Regions from separate parts of the Kitasatospora sp. NPDC098652 genome, predicted to be linked through region 1. Evidence: predicted binding sites of a transcription regulator. Region 1 holds the regulator's gene; the other holds the start of a gene.

Region 1 (8,826 bases):
GTACAGACGATTCGGGGGCCGTCCGGCGGAGGTTTGCCGGGCCTTTGCCTTCGGGGCCCGGTTCGCGCCCCCGGTGGGACCGGCACCGGCGCGTCGGGGGCGTGCCAGCTGGGGCCGCCCCCTTACGGAATGACCGGTTTCCCCCTAGGCTGCTGACTACGCCCTTGTTACTGACCGGTACCGACCACGTTAACCGGGGCCCGGCGGCCGCCCCCACGGACGCCGCGACAATCCCTCAGACGGCCACCCGCCCCCGGAGGTCCTCGTTGAGTTCCGCGCAGTCCCTGATCGACTCCGGCAGTGCCGACATCGTCGCCGGGCGTCCCGCCTCCGTCGCCCACCTGTTCCTGGAGCGGGTCGCCCTGACCCCGAACGCCGAGGCCTACCGCTATCCGGCCTCGGTCGACGAGCACGCCGCGGACGGCGCGCCGGGCGCCGAGCAGTGGCGCTCGCTCACCTGGGCGCAGACCGCGGTCCGGGTCAAGGCGGTGGCCGCCGGCCTGATGGCGCTCGGCATCCAGTCGGAGGACCGGGTCGCGCTGGCCTCCTCCACCCGGGTCGAGTGGATCCTCGCCGACCTGGGCGCCATGTGCGCGGGCGCCGCCATTACCACCGTCTACCCGAGCACCAACGCCGACGAGACGGCCTTCATCCTCTCCAACTCCGGCTCCCGGGCCCTGTTCGCCGAGAACGCCGACCAGCTGGCCAAGGCCGTCGAGCACATCGACGAGCTGCCCGAGCTGCGCACCGTGATCCTCTTCGACGCCCCCGCCGGGGAGTCGGGGCCGCAGGCGCTCCCGAAGGCCGGGCTGGACCTGATCACCCTGGCCGAGCTGGAACGGCGCGGCGCCGAGTACCTGGAGCAGCACCCGGACGCGGTCGAGAAGGCCGTGGCCGGGCTCGACAAGGAGCAGCTGGCCACCCTCATCTACACCTCCGGCACCACCGGCCGCCCCAAGGGCGTGCGCCTGGTGCACGACTGCTGGGCCTACGAGGGCCGGGCCCAGGAGGCCAGCGGCCTGCTCGGCCCCGACGACGTGCAGTTCATGTGGCTGCCGCTGTCGCACGTCTTCGGCAAGACGCTGATCTCCGGCCAGATCGCCACCGGCCACGTGATGGCCGTGGACGGCCGGGTCGACCGGATCATCCACAACCTGCCGGTCATCCGGCCGACCACCATGGCCTCGGCGCCCCGCATCTTCGAGAAGGTCTACAACGGCATCGCCGGGCGGGCCCGGGCCGAGGGCGGCGCCAAGTACAAGATCTTCCTGTGGGCCGCCAAGGTCGCCCGCGAGTACGCCCGGGCGGTCCAGGAGAGCCGGGTCGCCACCGGCGTCGAGAGCGCCCCGTTGGGCCTGCGGCTGCAGCACGCGCTGGCCGACAAGCTGGTGTACGCGAAGATCCGGGCCGCCTTCGGCGGCCGGCTGCGCGGCGCGGTCTCCGGCAGCGCCGCCCTGGCCCCCGAGATCGGCTACTTCTTCCTCGGCGCCGGGGTGCCGATCCTGGAGGGCTACGGGCTGAGCGAGACCAGCGCCGGCTCCTGCGTCAACCGCAAGGAGGACGTCCGGATCGGCACGGTCGGCCGCCCGCTGCCCGGCACCGAGGTGCGGATCGCCGAGGACGGCGAGATCCTGCTGCGCGGCCCCGGCGTGATGCGCGGCTACCACAACCTGCCGGAGAAGACCGCCGAGGTGCTGGAGCCGGACGGCTGGTTCCACACCGAGGACATCGGCGAGCTCAGCCCCGACGGCTTCCTGCGGATCACCGACCGCAAGAAGGACCTGTTCAAGACCTCCGGCGGCAAGTACGTGGCGCCCAGCGAGGTCGAGGGCAAGTTCAAGGCGGTCTGCCCGTTCGTCAGCAACATCCTGGTGATCGGCAACGGCCGCAACTACTGCACCGCGCTGATCGGCCTGGACGAGGCGGTGCTGATGCCGTGGGCCGCCGAGCGCGGCCTGGCCGGCAGGAGCTACGCGGAGCTGACCGCCGACCCGGCCGTGCACCAGCTGATCGAGGGCTTCGTCAAGCGGGTCAACGCCGACCTCCAGCGCTGGCAGACGATCAAGAAGTTCCACCTGCTGCCGCGCGACCTCGACATCGAGCACGGCGAGCTCACCCCGAGCCTCAAGATCAAGCGCCCGGTGGTCGAGCGGACCTACGCCGACGCGGTGGCCGCCATGTACGCGGGTGCCAACGAGGCCTGAGCCACCCCCTCCCGTACGGCTCACGAGTTCGGGTGAGTCGTACGGGACAATGGGGTCATGCCCTCCGCACTCCCCGACGGCGAACCGGTGCCGTCCGACGGTTCCCTGCCCGCGCACGCCCTCACCGGGCTGGGCGACCGGCCGTTCGGCTTCTACCTGCACGTCCCGTACTGCGCCAGCCGCTGCGGCTACTGCGACTTCAACACCTACACCGCCACCGAGCTGCGCTCCTCCGGGGCCGTCGCCTCGCAGGAGACCTACGCGGACAACGTGGTCGCCGAGATCCGGCTGGCCCGTCGCATCCTCGGGGACGTCGACCTGCCGGTGCAGACCGTCTTCCTCGGCGGCGGCACCCCGACCCTGCTGCCCGCCCGCGACCTGGTGAGGATGCTGGCCGCGCTGCGCGAGGAGTTCGGGCTCGCCCCGGGCGCCGAGGTCACCACCGAGGCCAACCCCGAGTCCGTCGACCCGGCGTACCTCGCCGAACTGCGCGAGGGCGGCTACAACCGGATCTCCTTCGGCATGCAGAGCGCCCGCCCGCACGTCCTGCGGCTGCTCGACCGCCACCACACCCCCGGCCGCCCCGAGGCCTGCGTGGCCGAGGCCCGCGCGGCCGGCTTCGACCACGTCAACCTCGACCTGATCTACGGCACCCCCGGCGAGTCCGACGACGACTGGCGGGCCTCCCTGGACGCCGCGATCGGCGCCGGGCCCGACCACGTCTCCGCGTACTCCCTGATCGTCGAGGACGGCACCAAGCTGGCCGCCCGGGTCAAGCGCGGCGAACTGCCGATGATCGACGACGACGTGCACGCCGACCGCTACCTCATCGCCGAGCAGGCGCTCAGCGCGGCCGGCTACTCCTGGTACGAGGTCTCCAACTGGGCCACCACCCCCGAGGGGCGCTGCCGGCACAACGAGCTCTACTGGACCGGCGCCGACTGGTGGGGGGCCGGCCCCGGCGCCCACAGCCACGTCGGCGGCGTCCGCTGGTGGAACGCCAAGCACCCCGCCGCCTACGCCCAGGCCCTTGCCGAGGGCCGCACCCCGGCCCTGGGCCGCGAGGTGCTGTCGGAGGAGGACCGCCGGGTCGAGCGCATCCTGCTGGAACTGCGCCTGGCCGACGGCATCCCCCTGGACCTGCTGGCCGAGGCGGGCCGCCGGGCCGCCGCCAAGGCCCTTGCCGACGGCCTCCTCGCCGAGACGGCCTACGAGCAGGGCCGCGCCGCCCTGACCCTCCAGGGGCGGCTCCTGGCGGACGCCGTCGTGCGTGACCTGGTGGACTGACCGGGGACCTATCGTGTTCGCGTGACTACTTCAAGTACGCGGGTGCAGAGGGTCCTTGAGCGGCTCGAAATCCCGGAAGGTGTTCGTGTCGAGATCATCTTCGGGGAGATCCTGCTGTCTCCGAGCTCCGACCTGGCGACCAACCTCATCGTCGCGTCCCTGCTCGACCAGATCCCCTACGGGAAATGGCATGGCTTGACGAAGCAGAGCCTCTCCTTCCCGGGTGACGTCGGTGAGCCGCAACCGGACCTGGTTGTGTTCGAGCGCGGGCCCGTTGAGGAGTTGCCCGCAGCCGCGGTCACTCTGGTGGTCGAAGTGGTCACGAAGCCCAGCGCGCTCCGTGACCACCGAACCAAGCGGGAGCTCTATGCCCAGGGTGGGATTCCCGCGTATCTGATCGTTGACCCGCTCAAGGCCGTCTGTGTGCTGCTGACCGAGCCGACCCGGGCGAGTGTCTCCGGACTGCCGGACTACACGGTGATGCGGACCGTCAAGTTCGGCGAGCCCATTCCGGTGGATCTGCTGGACGTCACGCTCGACACCTCGGAGTTCCAGGCCTACTCCTGACCCGGCAGGGCGGTGAAGTCGATCAACTCCTCGACCTTGGCCAGGAGTTCCGGCTCCAGGTCCTTGTAGGAATTGACCTTCGACAGGATGTGCTTCCAGGCGGCCGGGGTGTCCACCGGCCAGCCGAGGCGGCGGCAGGTGCCCTCCTTCCAGTCCTCGCCGCGGGGGACGGCGGGCCAGCCGGGGATGCCGACGCTGGAGGGCTTCACGGCCTGCCAGATGTCGATGTAGGGGTGGCCGACGACCAGCACCGACTCGCCGGTGACCTGGGCGGCGATCCGGTGCTCCTTCGTCCCCGGGAGCAGGTGGTCGACCAGGACGCCGAGGCGGCGGCCGGGGCCGGGGGCGAAGTCGGCGACGATCGCCGGGAGGTCGTCGATGCCCTGGAGGTACTCGACGACGACGCCCTCGATGCGCAGGTCGTCGCCCCAGACCCGCTCGACCAGTTCGGCGTCGTGCCGGCCCTCGACGTAGATCCGGGACTCCCGGGCGACCCGGGCCCGGGCGCCGGGCACGGCGAGGGAGCCGGAGGCGGTGCGGGCCGGGGTGCGCGGCGCGGCGGGCGCGGCCGGGCGCACCAGGGTGACCACCCTGCCCTCCAGCAGGAAGCCGCGCGGCACCAGCGGGAAGACCCGCTGCTTGCCGAAGCGGTCCTCCAGGGTGACGGTGAACCCCTCCGCGGTCCGCTCGCAGCGCACCACCGCCCCGCAGTAGCCGGTGGCCGCCTCCTCGACCACCAGGTCCCGCTCGGCCGGCACCTCGGGTGCGGGCTGCTGCTTCTTCCACGGCGGGGTGAGGTCCGGTCCGTACTGGTGGCTGCGCATGGGGCGATTTTACGGACGGGGTGTCAGAGGCCCGGCGCGCCCCAGACCGGGAACCAGCGGCTGAGGTCCTTCTCCAGCCGCAGGTCGTTCCCCAGCATCGCGTTCACCTGGAGCTCCAGCGGGCTGTTGCGCCGCTCGCCGCCGCCGGGCATCGGGGCGAAGGGGTAGAAGGTGCCGCGCTTGTAGAGGTAGACCAGGGCCAGCGACTGGCCCTCGGCGTTGCGGAAGACGACCAGGGAGCAGAGCAGCTGCGGGCCGAAGCCGTTCGCCTCCAGCTCGCTGTTGACCGCGTGCAGGTCGTTGACCAGCTCCGGGAGTTCCTCGGGGGTGTGCCGGGTGAGCAGCCAGGAGTAGCCGTAGCCGTCCTTGGAGGCCTCCACCGGGACGCCGCCGCGTTCGGTGTCCGCGTCCAGCAGGGCCCGGACCTGCTGCTCCACCTGGACGAAGGCGGCGCCCTCGACGGCCGCGAAGCAGACCGAACCGAGCCCGGTGGGGAGGAACCCGGCCCCGGCCTCCAGGGTGAGCGCGGCGGACGGCAGGCCGAACAGCTGGTCGAGGTCGGGCTTGACGGGCTTGGTGCGGCCGAACAGGGCGTCCAGGAATCCCACGGCGGTCCTCTCGGGCGGGTCGGGGCGGGGCAGGTCGGTAGGGGGTCAGCGGCCGAGCTGCTCGGAGATCTTCGCCAGCTGGGCCAGCCGCTTCTCCAGCGTCGGGTGGGTGGAGAGCAGCTGGGAGGCGGTCTCCCTGGCGCTCAGCGCGGGGGCGAAGTAGAAGGCGTTGTAGGGCTGGGCCTTGCGCAGGTCCTCGGTGGGGATGGCGGCGATCTGCCCGGTGACCTTGGTGAGCGCCGAGGCGAGGGCGCTGGGCCGGCCGGTGAGCTGGGCGGCGGCCCGGTCGGCGGCCAGTTCGCGGTAGCGGGACAGCAGCCGGGTGAGCAGGAAGCTGATCGCGTAGACCACGATCGACACCAGCGGGATGACCAGCGCCGCGATGGCCGCGTTCTGGTCGTTGCTGTTGCGGTTGCCGCCCATGAACCCGCCGTACATCGCGACCCGGGTCATCGCCCCGGCGAGCACGCCGAGGAAGCCGGCGATGGTCATCACCGCGACGTCCCGGTGGGCGACGTGCGACAGCTCGTGCGCCAGGACGCCCTCCAGCTCCTCGGGTTCCAGTCGGCGCAGCAGTCCGGTGGTGACGCACACCACGGCGTTCTGCGGGTTGCGGCCGGTGGCGAAGGCGTTCGGCATGTCGTTGTCGGCGACCGCCACGCGGGGCTTGGGCATGTCGGCCAGGGCGCAGAGCCGGTCGATGGTGCCGTGCAGCTGGGGGTACTGCTCCTCGGTCACCTGGTGGGCGCCCATGGCCCGCTCGGTGATCTTGTCGCTGAACCAGAACTGGGCCACGAACAGCCCGCCGGAGATCAGCACGATCAGCGGCCAGGCCCCGCGCAGCAGCGCGATCAGCAGGCCCGTGAAACCGACGTACAGCAGCCCGATCACGAACATCGTCCCGACCATGCGGCTGGTCAGGCCGCGGTCGGGCGCGAAACGGGTGTGCTGGCCCGAGCTCGACATCGCTTGCTCCTCCGTTCGCCGTCGCTTTCGATGCTGCCACCCGGACGGCCCCGGGGCACCACCCGTGCACGCGGAGTGTCGCGGTGGCCGTCCGGAACTGCGGGCAGGATCACCCCGGCCGGGCCGTTCCTGCGGTACGACCCGGGCCGTACACTGGCAGGTACGGTTTTGGCACTCGTGCATGCAGAGTGCCAGGGTCGGGGCCCTCCCCGGAGCGGCTCGCAGCATCACAGACGGACAACGTGCGAAGACGGAGGTGCGTGCCCCATGGCCGGAGAGGTCCGCCAGCTGGACGACCGCAAGCTCGCCGTGCTGCGCGCGATCGTCCAGGACTACGTGGGCACCGAGGAGCCGGTCGGTTCCAAGGCCCTGGTGGAGCGGCACAACCTCGGGGTGTCCCCGGCCACCGTGCGCAACGACATGGCGGCGCTGGAGGAGGAGGGGTACATCCACCAGCCGCACACCAGCGCCGGGCGGATCCCCACCGACAAGGGCTACCGGCTGTTCGTCGACAAGCTCGCCGAGATCAAGCCGATGAGCTCCCCGGAGCGCCGGGCGATCCGGCACTTCCTGGACGGCGCCGTCGACCTGGACGACGTGGTCACCCGTACGGTGCGGCTGCTCGCCCAGTTGACCCGCCAGGTCGCCGTGGTGCAGTACCCCTCGCTGACCCGCTCCACCGTCCGGCACATCGAGCTGGTGGCGCTGGCCCCGGCCAAGGTGATGCTGGTGCTGATCACCAACACCGGCCGGGTCGAACAGCGGATGGTCGACTGCCCGGGCACGGTCGGCGAGACGGTCCTGGCGGACCTGCGCTCGCGGATCAACACCCGGGCGGCCGGGCAGCGGCTGCCGGACGTCCCTGGGCTCCTGGAGGAGCTCCCGGCGGCCTTCGAGGCGGCCGACCGGCCGACCGTCAGCACGGTCCTGGCGACGCTGTTCGAGGCGCTCGCCGAGCAGAACGAGGAACGGATCATGCTGGCCGGCACCGCCAACCTGACCCGCTTCGGGCACGACTTCCCGCTCACCATCCAGCCGGTGCTGGAGGCCCTGGAGGAGCAGGTCGTCCTGCTCCGCCTCCTGGGTGAGACCACGGACGCCGCGATGACGGTCCGGATCGGGCGGGAGAACGCCTACGAAGGGCTGAATTCCACCTCGGTCGTTTCGGTCGGCTACGGTTCGGGCGACGAGAGTGTGGCCAAACTGGGTGTGATCGGTCCGACCCGGATGGACTACCCGGGCACAATGGGGGCGGTGCGGGCGGTGGCACGGTACGTGGGCCAGATCCTGGCCGAGTCGTAGCACACCGCCGGCCGTTGGATTCGCAACGGCCGGCGTCCAGTCGCAGCACTACTACAGGCGGAACAAGCGGAGCATTTGGTGGCCACGGACTACTACGCGGTACTCGGCGTCCGACGGGATGCGGGGCAGGACGAGATCAAGAAGGCGTTCCGGCGCCTGGCACGCGAACTGCACCCGGACGTCAACCCGGACCCGAAGACGCAGGAGCGGTTCAAGGAGATCAACGCCGCCTACGAGGTGCTCTCCGACCCGCAGAAGCGCCAGGTCTACGACCTGGGCGGCGACCCGCTGTCGCCGGGCGGCGGCGGTGGCGCGGGCGGCTTCGGCGCCGGCGCGGCGGGCTTCGGCTTCTCCGACATCATGGACGCCTTCTTCGGCGCCGCGGCCGGCCAGCGCGGCCCGCGCTCGCGCACCCGCCGCGGCCAGGACGCCATGATCCGGCTGGAGATCACCCTGGAGGAGGCCGCCTTCGGCACCACCAAGGAACTCCAGGTCGACACCGCCGTCACCTGCACCACCTGCAACGGCGAGGGCGCGGCCCCCGGCACCTCGGCCCAGACCTGCGACATGTGTCGCGGCAAGGGCGAGGTGTCCCAGGTCACCCGCTCGTTCCTGGGCCAGGTCATGACCTCCCGCCCGTGCCCGCAGTGCCAGGGCTTCGGCACCGTGGTGCCGACCCCCTGCCCCGAGTGCGCCGGCGACGGCCGGGTGCGGGCCCGCCGCACCCTGACCGTGAAGATCCCGGCCGGTGTGGACAACGGCACCCGGATCCAGCTGGCCGGCGAGGGCGAGGTCGGCCCCGGCGGCGGCCCGTCCGGCGACCTGTACGTCGAGATCGCCGAGACCACCCACGCGGTCTTCCAGCGGCGCGGGGACGACCTGCACTGCACCGTCACCATCCCAATGACGGCGGCCGCGCTCGGCACCCAGGTGCCGCTGCAGACCCTGGACGGGCTGGAGGAGGTCGACATCCGGCCCGGCACCCAGTCCGGCCAGTCGATCCCGCTGCACGGCCGGGGCATCACCCACCTGCGCGGCGGCGGCCGGGGCGACCTGATAGTGCACGTC
Region 2 (8,826 bases), on a different contig from region 1:
CGCCGCGGCCGGCGCCCCGGCCGGAGCCCGAGCCGGAGCCCCAGCCCCAGCCGCTGCCCTCGCCGGAGAACACCGCCGAGGCGATGGAGGTGCTCGCCACCCTCAACGCCCGCCCGGTCTCGCCGCTGCGCCGCGCGCTCAAGCGGATCACCATCTGGACGGCCTTCCTGGCCGTGGTGCTCGGCGTGCTCGTGGTGGCCCAGCTGCTGCGCCCGCTGCCGGACCCGAAGATGCGGATGACGACCGCGGGCAGTTTCAGCTTCGCCGGTGACCAGTTGGACCTCGCCTGGCCGGCCAAGGGCCAGTCCGCCGCCGAGGTGGTCGGCGTCGGCAGCCTGGGCAGCTCGGGCCAGGAGACGCCGGCCCCGATCGCCAGCGTCACCAAGGTGATGAACGCCTACCTGATCCTGCAGAAGTACCCGCTCAAGAAGGGGGAGAGCGGCCCCAAGATCAAGGTCGACAAGCAGGCCGCGCAGGAGTCCGGCAACGCCGACGAGTCCCGGGTGACCCTCGTCGAGAACCAGGAGCTCACCGAGTACCAGGCGCTGGAACTGCTGATGCTGCCGTCCGCCAACAACGTGGCCCGGCTGCTCGCCCGTTTCCACTCCGGCTCCGAGGACGCGTTCGTCAAGCAGATGAACGACACCGCGGCCAAGTTCGGCATGACCAACACCACCTACGCCGACCCGGCGGGCTTCAACGCGGATACCAAGTCCACCGCGAAGGACCAGCTCAAGCTGGCCGAGCAGGTCATGCAGGACGAGATCTTCCGGCAGATCGTCTCCACCCCGGACACCACGTTCAACAACGTGAAGATCCCCAACACCAACAACCTGATCAACCCGAAGACCGGCGTCATCGGCGTCAAGACCGGCTCCAGCACCCCGGCCGGCGGCTGCCTGATGTGGGCCGCGTACAAGGAGATCGGCGGCGTGAAGCGGCTGATCCTCGGCGTCACCCTGGGCCAGCAGGCCACCGGCCCGAACGTCGGCGACGGCATCCTGCCGACCGTGCTCAAGGTCAGCGGCAAGCAGATCCAGGCCGCGCAGAACGGGCTGACCGGCCAGACCGTGGTGAAGAAGGGCGACGTGGTCGGCAGCGTGGACGACGGCCTCGGCGGCAAGGTCGCGGTCGTCGCCACCAACGACCTCGTGGTGCCCGGCTTCCCGGGCGTCACCGGCACCGTCACCCTGGACCCGTCCGCACTGGGCCACAACGAGAAGGCGGGCAAGGAGGTCGGCACGCTGCGCGTGGGCGCGGGCGACAGCCGGACGGAGGTCCGGGTGGCCCTCCAGAGCGACCTGAACCCGCCGTCCATCGAGTCCCGCCTGCTGCGCCTGCTCTGACCGTCCCGGCGCGGGGGGAGCCGGGCCCGCCCGGCTCCCCCCCCCGCGCTGTCCCCCCGTCAGACCCCGGCACCCCCCGCCTCCCGGTCCGCCACCCCCGGCCGACCCCAGATCCGGTACGCTGTGAACGGCCTGGTCACCGACCGGCCACGCCTCAGTAGCTCAGGGGATAGAGCACGGCTCTCCTAAAGCCGGTGTCGCAGGTTCGATTCCTGTCTGGGGCACATACAGAACCGCAGTTCGCAGGCCCTCCGCCCACCCGGGTCGGAGGGCCTGCGGCGTTCCCGCGCCCTCCGTACCCTCGGTCCTCCGGCGCTGCCCGCCCAGGGGCAGATCAGCGGACCGGACCGTCCAACTCACTGTCCTCCAGCGGCCCGTCGGCCTGCGGCGCCCGGACGGACGGCACGATGACCCGCTGGACCCTGGGTCTGGTGCGCCAGTTGACCCGGCGGACGTCCCGGGCCAGGGCGCCCGGCCGCCAGAGTTCGATCACGGCCGTCACGGCGCCGAGCACGGCGCCGGCGGCCAGCCAGCCGGCCAGTACGTCGCTGGGCCAGTGCACCCCGAGGGCGGTCCTGGTCCAGCCGATGGTCAGCACCGTCACCGCGGCCACCGCGCAGGCGGCGGTCCGGCCGCGTCGGCCGACCCGGTACCAGAGCAGGCCGACCAGGACGGCACAGGTGATCGCCGAGGCCATGGCGTGCCCGGAGGGGAAGGCCGGACCGCCCGCGTGCGACACCGGATCGGAGAAGGCGGGCCGCTGCCGGCCGACGGCCAGCTTGAGCGTCCACTGGGCCGCCCAGCCCACCAGTGCCTGGGCGGCCACCCAGCCGGCCAGCACCCGGGCGCCGATCAGCAGGAGCCAGGCGGCCGCGCAGCCCAGCAGGATACGCATCGTGACGGGGCCGCCGATGTCGGAGAGGGTCTGCACCGCGGCGGTCCAGATCCGGTGATCGCGGGCGTAGGAGTGCAGTCCGTCGATCCAGTCCTGGTCGAACTCGTGCAGGGGGCTCCAGCGGTCCGTCACCAGTGTCGCCAGAAGGCCGAACAGCGCGGCGCAGCCCAGCGCGACCGACGCGTCCCGGAGGAGGCGGCGATGACGCACGGTGACGGGTCTCGTGCTGTTGGTCAGGTGCATGCCTGACACCTTCCCAGTGCGCTGCGCCGATCGGGAGCTGGAGTGATAGCGATTCGGCATCATTTGTGCGGAGGACCTGCGTGCGCCGGGGGGCGGGCGCGGGCGGAAGCCGGGGGCGCGCGGGAACGTCCACGAGTGTTCGCCTGTTCAACCAATGGGCGACGGTTGCGTGTGCGGGCGGTGAAGAAGCGCTCTACGAGCGGTCGCGAACGGGCACCCGAGGTGCCCGGGCGGTCACCGAGTGTCCAGAACCGGAGTGAAAACCGGCAGGATACTGCATCCCGAGGAAGAATCTGAACGACTTGGGAATGTTGTCCGGAATCTGTTCGTTGGATCGTTACGTGTGAGCCCCTGGGGGCCCGCACTTCTTGCCCTCCAGGGGGGCAGGCAGGCAGACCTCGGCAACACCAGCAAAGGGAGCAAGCATGGCCACCCGTGCCGTCGTTCGCGACAGGGCCGACCGGACTCGCGCGGCCCGCCCGACCAACCTTGAGGCCGACCGCGACCTGGTCGGTATGTACCTCGACGAGATCGCCAGGACGCCCCTGCTCGATGCCGCCGAGGAGGTCGAGCTCTCGCTGCGGATCGAGGCCGGTGTGTACGCCCAGCACCTGCTGGAGGAGAGCGAACTCCCCGACGGTCAACTCCCCGACGGCGTCACGCGCGAGGAGCTGGAGGTGATAGCCGCCGACGCCGAGCGCGCCAAGGACGTCTTCATCCGCTCGAACCTCCGTCTGGTGGTGGCCGTCGCCCGGCGCTACCCGCGCAGCGGCCTGCCCCTGCTGGACCTCATCCAGGAGGGCAACGCCGGCCTGGTGCGCGCCGTCGAGAAGTTCGACTACGCCAAGGGTTTCAAGTTCTCCACCTACGCGACGTGGTGGATCCGGCAGGCGATCACCCGCTCGATCGCCGACCAGTCCCGGACCATCCGGCTGCCCGTGCACCTGGTCGAGGAACTCGGCCGGATCCGCCGGGTGCAGCGGGAGAAGTCCAAGGAGCTGGGCCGTGAGGCGGAGCCGGCCGAGATCGCGGCCGAGCTGGACACCACCGAGGCCCGGATCAAGGACGTGCTGGACTGGGCGCGCGACCCGGTCAGTCTCAACATGTCGGTCGACGACGAGGGCGAGACCCAGTTCGGTGACCTGGTGGAGGACACCGGGGCGACGTCCCCCGAGGACGCCGTGATGGTCATGCTCCGCCGCGAGGAACTGGACGACCTGATCGGGCGGCTGGACGACCGCACCGCCTCGATCATCCGCTCCCGGTACGGCATGGAGGACGGCCGCGAGCGCACCCTCACCGAGGTGGGCAAGCAGCACGGCCTCACCCGCGAGCGGATCCGGCAGATCGAGAAGCACGCCCTGGCCGAACTGAAGAAGATCGCCGACCATGCGGGCTTCGAAGCCGCCTGACGGCCGGCGGCCGAGGTCGACCACCCGGGCCCGGGTGCGGAGCGCTCCGCACCCGGGCCGGCGCATGTCGCCGGGAGCCTCACGAGGCTTCTACGCTGAAAGGACAGGTCGGACCGTGAGCAGGGGAGTGGACGAGATGAGCGAGCAGGAACAAGAGCAGGCGCCGGAACCGGGGCGCGAACTGGGCCAGGGCCGCACGCGGGGGGCCACCCCCGCCCCTCCCTCCCCCTCCCCCCTCCCTCCCTCCTCCTCCACCCCTCCCACCTCCACCACCCCACCCACCACCACCCCACCCACCACCACCTCTGCCACTCCCACCCCTCCCGCCCCTGCCAAGGCCCGCCTGGTCTTCCGTGACCCGCTGGACCAGCAGTCCCGGGACGACACTGACGCCGGCTGGGGCGATCGCCCCGGGGCGGGTGCCGGCGGTGGGCGGGGGCTGGACTGGTACCTGAGCCAGCGCCCGCCGCACCACGGCGACTGAGGGACTTCCTAGCGCGCCGCGACCAGCGCGTCGCGGATCTCGGTCAGCAGTTGGACCTCCTTGGCCTCGGCCTCGGCCGCCACCTCGGCGACACTCTTGCGCTTGGCCGCCATCCGGTTCATCGGCACGATCAGCACGAAGTAGACGACGGCGGCGGTGATCAGGAACTGCAGGACGGCGCTGAGCACCGACCCCCACAGGATGAGGATCCCGGACGTGACCTCACCGGTGGCGCTCACCTCGCAGGGCCCCTTGAGGCAGGAACTGTAGGACGCCAGGTCCTTCGTCCCGAACACGCCGACGATCGGATTGATCACGCCCTTGACGAAGGCGTTGACGATGTTGGTGAAGGCCGCGCCGATGACCACGGCGACGGCGAGCTCGACGACATTTCCACGCAGCAGGAATTCTTTGAAGCCTTTCATGCCGCCTCGAACGACGAAGTCGTTGCCGGGTTACGGGTGATCTTCCGGAAGCCCGGATTGACAACCCGTACGGCCCACGGCGCCGCCCGGCGGCGGTGGCAGGCCGGCCCGTGCGGGCCCGGAGGCGAGTGCCGCGGCCGCCGCGAGCAGCACCAGCGCGGGCACCCCGCCCCGCCGCCGGACGGCCCGGCGCCAGCGGTGCCACCCGCCGCAGCCGCGCCGGATCGGTGGGAAGCTCGGCACCTCCCGCCGGGGCGGTACGGAGGGGGCGGGCAGCGGGAGGGACAGGCTCGTGGTCGACATCGGGACACCTCCGGACTCGGTCGGGTCTTGCTCGGTGTCCCACACCTTGCGCGTTCTTGCCGCGCTCCGGAAATCGATTCCCACAGCCTGTGGACAAACCCGCCCCTGTGGATAACTTCGTACACCCGCAGGAGTTGTTTCGATTCCGGAAGTTGACGGCGGCGCGCGAAAGGCCCGCCGCGGCGCGCGAAAAGGCCCGCCGTCCCCGCGCGCAGCGGGGTCGACGGGCCTTCCCGTGAAACCGAGGTCAGCCGGCGGCCGGAGCCGGGCTGCTGGACGAGCTCGACGCGCTCGACGCGCTCGAGGAACCGGACGACGAGCCGGTCGAGCCCGACGACGCCGAGGAGCCGGTCGACGAGCCGGCGGACGAAGCCGCGCCCACCGAGCTGCTGGAGGACGAACGGCTGTCGGTCCGGTAGAAGCCCGAGCCCTTGAACACGACGCCCACGGCCGAGAAGACCTTGCGGAGCCGTCCCTGGCATTCGGGGCACGTGGTCAGCGCCTCGTCGGTGAACTTCTGCACCGCCTCCAGGCCGCTGCCGCACTCGGTGCACTGGTACTGGTACGTGGGCACTTGTCTTCCTCCTGGCACTCTCGCCTGATGAGTGCTAACGATGGTCAATGATGCGGTATTCCGTTGGATCAGTCCAGCGAATCCGGTGTGAGATGAGCCGGTACCGAGTCACCGACGACCGTGCGTTCAGCCCTTCGCGGCACCGACCAGCTGTCCCGCGCCGCCGAGGTCGGCCGAGGAGGCCACCACGCGGCTCGTCCCGCTCGGGGCCACCAGCAGGCGCCGCAGCGACACCAGCGCGATCAGCCCCAGCCCGGCGCCGACCAGTGGCACCAGGAAGCCGGCGGACGGCCCGTGGCCGTCGATCAGCCGCCCGGCCACCATCGAGCCGACCGCCAGGCCCAGGCCGATGGCACCGGTCAGCCAGGTGAAGGCCTCGGTCTTGGCCCCGTCCTCGACCAGGGTCTCGACGAGGGTGTAGCCGCTGATCAGGGTCGGCGCGATGGCCAGGCCGCAGACCAGCGCGGCGATCGACAGCGTGACCAGGTTGGGCATCGCCCACAGCGTGGAGCAGCCCGCCACCAGCAGCGCGTAGCTGATCACCATCCGCTGCTGGACGGCCCGCCGCCAGGCGATGACGCCGTAGAGCACGCCCGCGACCATCGAGCCGCCGGCGAAGATCCCGTACACGGTGCCGGCCGCGTCGTGCTGGCCGACCGAGTCGGCGAAGGCGTTCACCGAGACCTGCATGCCGCCGAAGACGGCCCCGACCCCGAGGATCACCCCGGCCAGCAGCCGGACGCCGGGAGAGGACAGCGCGGAGGCGCGCCGGACCCCGGGCTCCGGGGTCATCCGGGCGGGTGCGGTGCGGCGCTGGGCGGCGAAGACCAGGCCGCCGACGAAGGTCAGCGCGGCCTCGACGACCAGGGCGGTGGCCGGGTTCACCGAGGTGGCGATGTTGGCGGCCAGGATCGGACCGATCACGAAGGTGAACTCGTCCGTCACGGACTCGAAGGCGAAGGCGGTGCTCACCTTGGCCGAGGCGGAGGCGGACGCGCCCTGGGCGCCGATGGTGGCGATCCAGCGGGCCCGGACCATCGCGCCGATCTGCGGAACGCTCGCGCCGGCCGGGACGGCGGCCAGGAACAGGCTCCAGGCGGGCGCGTGGCCGAGCGCCAGCGCGATCAGCAGGCCGACCGAGGCCGCGTGCACCGCTACGGTCGGGACGAGGACGGCGGCCTGCCCGTACCGGTCGGCGAGCCGTCCGGTCTGCGGGCCGATCAGGGCCTGGGCGACGGCGGCGATGGCCGTGACGGTGCCCGCGGTGCCGTAGGAGCCGTGGGTGTCCTTGACCAGGAGCAGGATGCCCATGCTGAGCATCGCGTAGGGCAGTCGCGCGATGAAGGCGGGGGCCAGGAAGGTCCAGGCTCCGGGCGTGCGCAGCAGCGCGCCGTACCCGACCTTGGCCGGTGTCACGGCGTCGGCGGTCGCGCTGTTCGGGGTGCTGTCCGCGGTGTCCGGAGCGTTGTCCGCGGTGATCTCGACCGTTCGGCGGGCCGTCACGGTCGGTCCTTCCTGCTGCCTGGTAGCGCGGCAGGGCATGGGGTGGCCCCGACGGCGCCGAGAGTCGTCCTCTCGCGCGTCGACCGGGGTAGATACCGGGCCGGCCGGGCCTGGTGGGCCGGGGCCGGGCCGCGGCCGCCGAGCGGTCGCGCCAACTCTGCGTCAGGCAGATGCTGGGGGTGGTCTAACGGTAGTCATACGGCGTGGTCGTACCAGCATACAGTTACGCGCGTAGATCCCGCCAGGCCACCCAGAACACCCGAGCACCCCAGGCCACCGGCGCACCCCGGGCCACTCAAGTCACCCCAGTCACCCCAGCCACCCCGGCCACCCGAGCAACCCCGGCCACCCCAGCCACCCGAGCAACCCTGGCCGCGCCTCAGCGCCCGTTCAGCCACCCCGCCAGCTTGCCGCCCTTGTCCACGGCCCGCAGCCGCCGCTCGGCCGCCTCGCCGACCTCGTCCGTGGTGACCACCAGCAGTTCGTCCCCGCCGCGCAGCATCGTCGCCTTGTCCGGCACGAAGGAGCTGCCGTCCCGCACGACCAGGGTGACCGCCGCCCCCTTGGGCAGCCGCAGCTCGCTGATCTCCACGCCGGACATCCGCGAGGCCGGCGACAGCGTGACCGAGAGCAGGTGCCCGTGCAGCTTCTCCAGCGGCGCGGACTCGATGTCGAGGTCCTGGCCCATGGCGCCCTCGCCGATCCGCAGCCGCTTGGCCATCCAGGGCAGGGTCGGGCCCTGGAGCAGGGTGAAGACCACGACCAGGATGAAGACGATGTTGAACACGTCGTCGGCCTTGTGCGCCCCGGAGACCACCGGGATGGTGGCCAGGACGATGGGCACCGCCCCGCGCAGTCCGGCCCAGCTCAGCAGCGCCTGCTCGCGGGCGGGCACCTTGAACGGGGTGAGCGTGAGCACCACGGACAGCGGCCGGGCCAGGAAGACCAGCACCGCGCCGATCACCAGCGCGGGGACCACCGCGTCGCCCATGCTCTCGGGCGCGGCGAGCAGCCCGAGCAGCACGAACATCCCGATCTGCCCGATCCAGGCGAGCCCGTCGGCGAAGCCGCGGACGGCCGGGCCGTGCGGCAGCTTGGAGTTCCCGAGGATCACCGCGCTGATGTAGACGGCGAGGAAGCCGGAGCCGTGCAGCAGCGCGCCGCCGGCGTAGGCGAGCACGGTCAGGGCGACCACGGCGATCGGGTACAGGCCGGAGGACGGCAGGGCGACGTGCTTGACCGCGAACGCGCCGAGCTTGCCGACGGCCAGGCCGACCGCGGCGCCGATCGCCAGTTCGGCGGCGATCGTGGCGAGCAGCACGTACCAGGAGTCCAGCTCGCCGGTCGAGGCGAAGGCGACGACCAGGATGACCACGGGCGCGTCGTTGAAGCCGGACTCGGCCTCCAGCAGGCCGGTGAGCCGGTGCGGCAGTGGGACCATCCGCAGCACCGAGAAGACGGCGGCGGCGTCGGTGGAGGAGACGATCGCGCCGAGCAGCAGCGAGGTGCGCCAGTCCAGGCCGACCAGCCAGTGCGCGCCGGCCGCGGTGACGAAGACGCTGACGCCGACGCCGACGGTGGCCAGCACGGTGGCCGCCGGCATGGCCGGCCTGACCTCGCGCCAGCTGGTCTTGAGGCCGC

Evidence for each region. The regulator HrcA, encoded in region 1, represses chaperone genes, less so after heat shock. The targets are predictions, from matches to a motif close to TTNGCACTCNGNNNNNCNGAGTGCNAA.
Region 2: ACIQWA_RS26995 (FmdB family zinc ribbon protein) is a predicted target of HrcA. The motif match lies at 5,694-5,720, and genes of this name have one in related genera.

What each region holds. Positions count from the first base shown of each region.
Region 1 is NZ_JBIWAQ010000007.1:130,255-139,080, forward strand. Features, by position in the region: gene ACIQWA_RS17920 (AMP-dependent synthetase/ligase) at 267-2,204, shown strand; gene hemW (radical SAM family heme chaperone HemW) at 2,262-3,491, shown strand; gene ACIQWA_RS17930 (Uma2 family endonuclease) at 3,513-4,058, shown strand; gene ACIQWA_RS17935 (DUF3097 domain-containing protein) at 4,049-4,882, opposite strand; gene ACIQWA_RS17940 (hypothetical protein) at 4,906-5,490, opposite strand; gene htpX (zinc metalloprotease HtpX) at 5,536-6,456, opposite strand; gene hrcA (heat-inducible transcriptional repressor HrcA) at 6,724-7,758, shown strand; gene dnaJ (molecular chaperone DnaJ) at 7,837-8,826, shown strand, end outside.
Region 2 is NZ_JBIWAQ010000014.1:52,984-61,809, forward strand. Features, by position in the region: gene ACIQWA_RS26965 (serine hydrolase) at 1-1,346, shown strand, start outside; tRNA gene ACIQWA_RS26970 (tRNA-Arg) at 1,498-1,570, shown strand; gene ACIQWA_RS26975 (phosphatase PAP2 family protein) at 1,681-2,484, opposite strand; gene ACIQWA_RS26980 (sigma-70 family RNA polymerase sigma factor) at 2,910-3,896, shown strand; gene ACIQWA_RS26985 (hypothetical protein) at 4,012-4,380, shown strand; gene mscL (large conductance mechanosensitive channel protein MscL) at 4,389-4,805, opposite strand; gene ACIQWA_RS26995 (FmdB family zinc ribbon protein) at 5,356-5,682, opposite strand; gene ACIQWA_RS27000 (MFS transporter) at 5,809-7,098, opposite strand; gene ACIQWA_RS27005 (potassium/proton antiporter) at 7,565-8,826, opposite strand, start outside.